Regions from separate parts of the Lentzea sp. NPDC054927 genome, predicted to be linked through region 2. Evidence: riboswitches for the same ligand, from Rfam matches in the RefSeq annotation. Region 2 holds a riboswitch; each other region holds the start of a gene.
The links. A riboswitch is a leader RNA that binds a small molecule or an ion and turns the genes downstream of it on or off. The one in region 2 is predicted to bind S-adenosylmethionine.
Positions count from the first base shown of each region.

Region 1: another riboswitch for S-adenosylmethionine. It lies ahead of thrC (threonine synthase); the one in region 2 lies ahead of ACWGE0_RS36795 (methionine ABC transporter ATP-binding protein).
Region 3: another riboswitch for S-adenosylmethionine. It lies ahead of ACWGE0_RS38020 (aminotransferase class V-fold PLP-dependent enzyme); the one in region 2 lies ahead of ACWGE0_RS36795 (methionine ABC transporter ATP-binding protein).

Region 1 is NZ_JBSGXZ010000058.1:9,692-11,948, forward strand. Features, by position in the region: gene holA (DNA polymerase III subunit delta) at 1-482, opposite strand, end outside; SAM riboswitch class I at 561-704, shown strand; gene thrC (threonine synthase) at 716-1,972, shown strand.
Region 2 is NZ_JBSGXZ010000041.1:76,200-78,456, reverse strand. Features, by position in the region: gene ACWGE0_RS36800 (methionine ABC transporter permease) at 1-207, opposite strand, end outside; gene ACWGE0_RS36795 (methionine ABC transporter ATP-binding protein) at 204-1,202, opposite strand; SAM riboswitch class I at 1,419-1,512, opposite strand; gene rsmA (16S rRNA (adenine(1518)-N(6)/adenine(1519)-N(6))-dimethyltransferase RsmA) at 1,601-2,257, opposite strand, start outside.
Region 3 is NZ_JBSGXZ010000045.1:14,980-17,236, reverse strand. Features, by position in the region: gene ACWGE0_RS38020 (aminotransferase class V-fold PLP-dependent enzyme) at 1-1,282, opposite strand, end outside; SAM riboswitch class IV at 1,320-1,434, opposite strand; gene ACWGE0_RS38015 (potassium/proton antiporter) at 1,507-2,257, opposite strand, start outside.

The DNA of each region.
Region 1 (2,257 bases), on a different contig from region 2:
ATGAGCGTGGCGACGGCCTCGGAGTCGATCTTGCCGCCCGCCTGCCGCACCTCGTTGCGCACGAACGCCTCGCGCTCAGCGGCCTTGGTGATCTTGGCGCACTCGGTGACCGCGGCACCGGCCTTCTTCAGTTGTCCCGGCAGGTCCTTGGCGGCCTTGCTGCGACCACCGCCCGTGTGCAGGACGACGAGCGTGACCCCGTCCGCGGGCGTCTTGAGGTAGGAGAGCACCGTGTCGGCGACCTCCTTGCCGATGTCCTGCGTGTTCTGCAGAACGATCACGCGACCCTCCGCGAACAGCGACGGGCTCACCAGTTCGGCCAGCTCCGGGGCCGTGAGATCAGTCACCTGGACACGGGTCAGGTCGGCGGTCGGATCGACCTTGCGTGCTGCGTCGAGAGCCGCCCGAACAGCACGTTCGACCAGCAACTCCTCCTCGCCGATGACGAGGTGCAGTGACTCCGGTGCGCTCACGCTCCGCATCTTCCCACGTCTCGAATCGTGGACGTCGGTGGCTGAGCAACGGACCGGTGCCGTAGCTTGGTAGCCACAACTGAACACCGCTCATCCAGAGGGGCAGAGGGAACGGCCCGACGAAGCCCCGGCAACCGGCGTCAGCGCTATGTGCAGAGCCATGCACAGAGTCATGCGCAGACGATCACGGTGCCAATTCCGACCCGTTCGATTTCGCGGGAAAGATGAGGAGATACCTCGCGATGACTGCTGTCACTGTGCCCACGAGCACCAAGTTCGACCTCGGCCCTGCCCGGGCACTGCTGTGCCGGGAATGTGGGAATGAAACCCCTCTCGCTCCTGAGTACGCCTGTCTCGAGTGTTTCGGGCCGCTGGAAGTGGCCTACGACTTCGGGAAGATCCGGCGCGAGGACATCGAAGCCGGCCCCAGGTCCATCTGGCGCTACCGCGGCCTCCTCCCCGTTCCGTCCACTGTGGAACAGCACCCGAACACCGACCCCGGCGGCACCCGCCTGGTCGAGGCTCACAACCTCGCCAAGGCCCTGGGCGTGCGCAAGATCTGGGTGAAGGACGACACCGGCAACCCCACCCACTCCTTCAAGGACCGCGTGGTCGGCGTCGCGCTCGCCGCGGCCCGCGAACTCGGCTTCAAGGTGCTGGCCTGCCCGTCCACCGGCAACCTGGCGAACGCCGTCGCCGCGGCCGCAGCCCGCGCGGGCTGGAAGTCGGTCGTTCTCGTTCCCTCCAATCTCGAGCGCGCCAAGATCCTGATGAGCGCCGTCTACGAAGGCGCCCTGATCGCCGTCGACGGCAACTACGACGACGTGAACCGCCTCGCCCAGGAACTCGCCGCGGAGAACGAGGACTGGGCGTTCGTGAACGTCAACGTCCGCCCGTACTACGCGGAGGGCTCGAAGACGCTCGGCTACGAGGTCGCCGAACAGCTCGGCTGGCGCCTGCCCGACCAGATCGTCGTGCCGATCGCCTCCGGCTCGCAGCTCACCAAGGTCGACAAGTCGTTCCGCGAACTCGGCCAGCTGGACCTCGTGGAAGCCAGCCCCTACAAGGTGTTCGGCGCGCAGGCCACCGGCTGCTCCCCGATCTCCACCGCGTTCAAGGCAGGCCACGACGTCATCCGCCCGGTCCGCCCGGACACCATCGCCCGCTCGCTGGCGATCGGCGCCCCGGCCGACGGCCCGTACGTGCTCGACGCGGTGCGCCGCACCAACGGCGCCATCGAGGACGTGACCGACGAAGAGGTCGTCGAGGGCATCAAGCTCCTCGCCCGCACCGAGGGCATCTTCGCCGAGACCGCCGGCGGCGTGACCGTGGCGACGGCGAAGAAGCTGATCGAGTCGGGCCAGCTCGACCCGGACGCCGAGACCGTGCTGCTGATCACCGGCGACGGCCTCAAGACCCTCGACGCGCTCGGCGACACGGTCGGCCCGCGCGCGACGGTCCCGGCGTCGGCCGAGGCCGTCATCAAGGCACTGGGTTAATCACCTCCCTCCGGCTCGGGGACGCGCGTGCGTCCCCGAGCCGCGTTGTGCTCAGTCATCGAGGCCCCGTCACGATTCGGTTCCTGGCATGCTCCTGACGTGGACTCGTGCCCTACCTGCTCCGCGCCGCTGACCGGCCGGACCGTCCGCCAAGCGTCGCCTGACGACCCTCTTCGCGCGCGCCGCAAGGACATACGTGAGCTACGGCGATGCGAAACGGGCCGCCACGCAGCCTGGCGACCTGAAGGCGACACGGGCCCGTGGTCCGATGCCGGATCGCTCCCT
Region 2 (2,257 bases):
GCGACCCAGGTCCGTGACGAAGCTCAGAACGCGGTGCACCGCGACGTTCGGCCGCAACCCACCCTTGGCGGTGAGCTGCAGCCAAACACCTACGGGAACTCCGAAAACAGTGGCGATGACGGTGGAAACGCCGACCATGTACAGCGTTTCGCCGGTGGCCTCGACGAGGAAGCTGACGACGTCGGACCAGGGTGTTGCAGACCTCACGCAGCTACTCCCTGCGGGCCCTTCAGGGACCTCTGCACCGAGCCGCCGGCCTCGCCGATCCACTCCAGAGCGGAGTCCGAGCGCTCGCCGTTCAGGCCGAGGCGGAACCGCGCGACCGGCGTCTCGCCCAGCCGCGTGAGGCCACCGCCGACGATGTTCAGCTCGACGCCGAACCGGTGCGCAGCCTCGGGCAGCAACGCGCCGACCGCGGCGAACCCGACGAGCACGACGTCCGCGACGCGGTCGTAGCTGCTCTCGTTGATCGGGTTCAGGTCGACGGCGGGCAGCAGCGCACTGCTCGTGCGGCTCGCGGCGTCGTTGACCAGGTCGAGCACCTTGCCATGCTCGACGACGCGGCCCTGCTCCAGCACAGCGACGTCATCGCAGATCTTGCGGACCACGCCCATGTCGTGCGTGACGACGAGAACGGTCACACCCAGCTCAGCGCGCGCACGGTCGAGCACCGTCAACACGGAACCGGTGGTCTCCGGGTCCAGCGCGGACGTGGGCTCGTCAGCGAGCAACACCGACGGGTTCGCGGCGAGCGCACGCGCCACAGCGATGCGCTGACGCTGCCCACCGGACAGCTGGTCGGGGTAGGAGGCGGCCTTGTCGGTCAGCCCGACGAGGTCCAGCAGCTCGCCCACACGGGTGCGGCGCTGCGGTCCGGGCACGCCCGCGGACTCCAGCGGCAACGCGATGTTGCCCGCCGCCGTGCGCTGCCTGAGGAGCGAATCCCCTTGCGGCACAACGCCGATCTGCCGACGAGCAGCCCGCAGGGCGGACCCGTCCAGGCTGGTGATGTCCGTGCCGTCGACGCGGATCGCCCCGGAGTCGGGACGCTCCAGCAACGCAACGCAGCGCGCGAGCGTCGACTTGCCGGCCCCGCTCGGGCCGACGACACCGAGCACGGTGCCCGCTTCGACATCGAGGGTCACGCCGTTCAGGGCGTTGACACCCTGGAAGGACTTGGTGAGGTTTTCGACAGTGATCACATCTGCTCCACGGCTGCGCGCGACGACACACAGCCCGTTTGTGACGGACGTGCGCTGTCGGGGTCTGCTCAGGTGTGCGCCACTCGATGACTGAGTGCGCGTCAAAGGACTTTTAGAAGGCGCCTTAGACGAGGTGGCGACGACATGCAGATGCGGTGCGACGGCACTGGTCGACAACTCGACGGCGCGTCAGCATTCGCGTGGTACCCATGTGATCCTCCATCGGTCCTGGCGTTAGCACCTGCCCGCATCCAGCGGGTGGTTGCTGCGACGTCGTAGAGCCAGGTCTCTCAGTCGCTCCGGATGGCACTTAGCAGTCAACCGGACAGACGTCCGGTTGCGCAAGCCAGATTCCGATTCGTTCGACAGATCACACTGATGGCCGAAGGATCCCCGGCCTAGGCCTCGGCAATCCGGATGAAGTCGATCACGCTCAACTGCTCACCCCGAGCCTGAGGATCCACCCCGGCCTTCTGTAGCAGCTCGTCGATGTTCTGCGTGTTGCCAGCCCACCCCTTGAGCGCAGCCCTGAGCGTCTTCCGCCGCTGCGCAAACGCGGCGTCAACCACCCCGAACAGCCGCTTCCGATCCACAGTGGACAACGGCTTTTCCCGCCGCTGAAAGGAAACCAGCCCAGAATCGACATTGGGCGCCGGCCAGAACACGTTCTTGCCGATCGCCCCGGCCTTCCGAGCCTCCGCGTACCAGGCAAGCTTCACACTGGGCACGCCGTAAATCTTGTTGCCAGGCTTCGCCGCCATCCGGTCCGCCACCTCGGCCTGCACCATCACGAGCCCCTTCTCGAGGGAGGGCAGCTCACTCAACAGGTGCAGCACCACCGGCACCGCCACGTTGTACGGCAGGTTGGCAACGATCGCCGTCGGCTGCACAGGCAGGTCCGCCGCAGTCACCTTCATCGCGTCCATGAGGACCACATGAAGCTTCCCGGCGTTCTCCGCGTCCATCTCACCAACGGTCTGCGGCAACCGCTCAGCCAGCGGCGGGTCGATCTCCACAGCCACGACCTGCCTGGCCACGGGAAGGAGCGCGAGCGT
Region 3 (2,257 bases), on a different contig from region 2:
GGCCGTCGCGCTGCGTGTAGGTCCACTTCGGACCTTCGGTGACCAGAGTGCGCAGCGCCGCCACCAAACGATCCACGTGCTCGGCCGTCGTGCCGAGGCCGATCGACGCCCGCACAGCGCGTTCCTCGTGCGAACCGACCTGCTTGACCAGGCGACCCACGATCACATGCGCGCAGAAGGCGCCGTCGCGCACGCCGATGCCGTACTCCGCGGACAGCGCCGCCGCGAGGAAGCCCGCGTCGAAGCCGGAGATCGTGAAGCTGACGACGCCGACCTTGTCGACGTCGGTCAGGATGGCCAGCTCGCGGAAGCCGGGGATCGTGCGCAGGCCGTCCTGCAGCCGGGCCAGCAGCTCCTGCTCGTGCGCGACCGTCTGCTCCCAGTGCCGCGAAAGGATCTCGCAGGCCGCGGCCAGCGCGTGCACGCCGACGACGTTCGGGCTGCCGGCCTCGTGCCGCTCGGGCACCGCGGACCAGGCCACGCCGAGGCGGTCACCGTGGTCGGTCACCTTCGACGTCGCGCCGCCGCCGACCAGGTACGGCTGGGCCTGCTGCAACCAGTCGGCGCGGCCCACCAGCACGCCCGCACCGAACGGCGCGTAGATCTTGTGGCCGGAGAACGCGATGTAGTCGACGCCCAGCTCGCGGACGTTGATCGGGCGGTGCGGGGCGAGCTGCGCGGCGTCGAGCGCGATCCGCGCACCGTGCCGGCGGGCGACCTTCGCGAGCTCCGCGACCGGCCACAGCTCCCCCGTGACGTTGGACGCCCCGGTGACGATCACGAACCGAGGGCCGACCGGGGCGGCGGCCAGAGCCCGGTCCAGTGCGACTACCGCAGCACCGGACGAGGACGGAGCGGGGACGCGCTGAACGTTCGGGCCGCGCCACGGCAGCAGAGCAGCGTGGTGCTCGCTGTCGAACAGGACGACGGCGGTGTTCTTGGGAACGCTGCGCGCCAACAGGTTCAGCGAATCGGTGGTGTTGCGGGTGAAGACGACGGCGTCGGAGGAGTGCGCCCCGACGAACTTGCGGATGCGGTCGCGGGCCTGCTCGTAGACGCGGGTCGAGACCTGGGAGGCGAACCCGGCGCCGCGGTGCACGCTGGCGTACCAGGGCAGCAGCTCGTCGACGGCGTCGCGGACCTCCTGCAGACAGGGCGCGCTGGCCGCGTGGTCGAGGTTGGCGTAGCTGACGCGCTCTCCGGTGACGAGCGGAACGCGCAGGTCAACGCCGACGACAGCCGGAACGGTGGTGGCGGTGCTGGGGGTGATCGCGAGCGTCATCGAGCTGCCTCCGAGGCCAGGGGCCCCGTGTCGCGAAGGCCCGCGCTTGACCGGCGCCCCACGCGCCGGACCAGGTCCTCACCAAGGGCACCCCACCGCGGTTGGAGGGTTGCCGGCCAGCAAGCTTGGGCTTGACGCTGGCTCTCATGACCTGCCGACGACGTTAGCGGAGGGTGACCGCCTCGTCGACACCCGATCACATGCTGAGAAGCCTCGGAGACCGACTAATCGCCGGTCTCGCCCTTCCACCGGGCGTAACGACCGGCGCGGTCCACGGCACGTATGCGCCGCTCAGCGGCGTCGCGCGCTTCTTCGGTGGTGACGATGAGCAACTGGTCGTCGGTGTTGAGCCGGGTCGTCGGTTGTGGCGTGAAACTCTTCCCGCCGCGCACCACGAGGCTCACCGTGGCGCCGACCGGCAGCCGCAACTCGGTCATGTAGACGCCGTGCAGCTTCGACCCGCGCAGGATGTGCACCTGCAGCAACTCGGCGCCCAGCTCGTCCAACGGCGACGAGTCGACCTGGACCTCCTGCGCCTCCCCCGTGCGCACCAGCCCGAGGCGTCGCGCGAGGAACGGCAGCGTCGTGCCCTGCACCACGGTCAGCACGATGACCAGTACGAACACCGCGTCGACCAGCTCGCGCGCACCCTCGACGCCCTGGATCAACGGGATCAGCGCGAACACGATCGGCACCGCGCCGCGCAGCCCCGACCAGGAGAGGAACGCCTGTTCCCGCCACGGCACCTTGAACGGCAGTGAGGCGAGCACGACGGACAACGGCCGTGCCACGAACGTCAGCACCACACCCGCGATCAACGCCGGGAACAGCACGTCGAGCAACCGCGACGGTGAGGCGTAGAGGCCGAGTAAAACGAAGAGCCCGATCTGGGCGAGCCAGCCGAGACCTTCGGCGAACGAGAGGGTGTCGGCGCGGTGCGGCAGGCGGGCGTTGCCGAGAACGAGCGCGGCGACG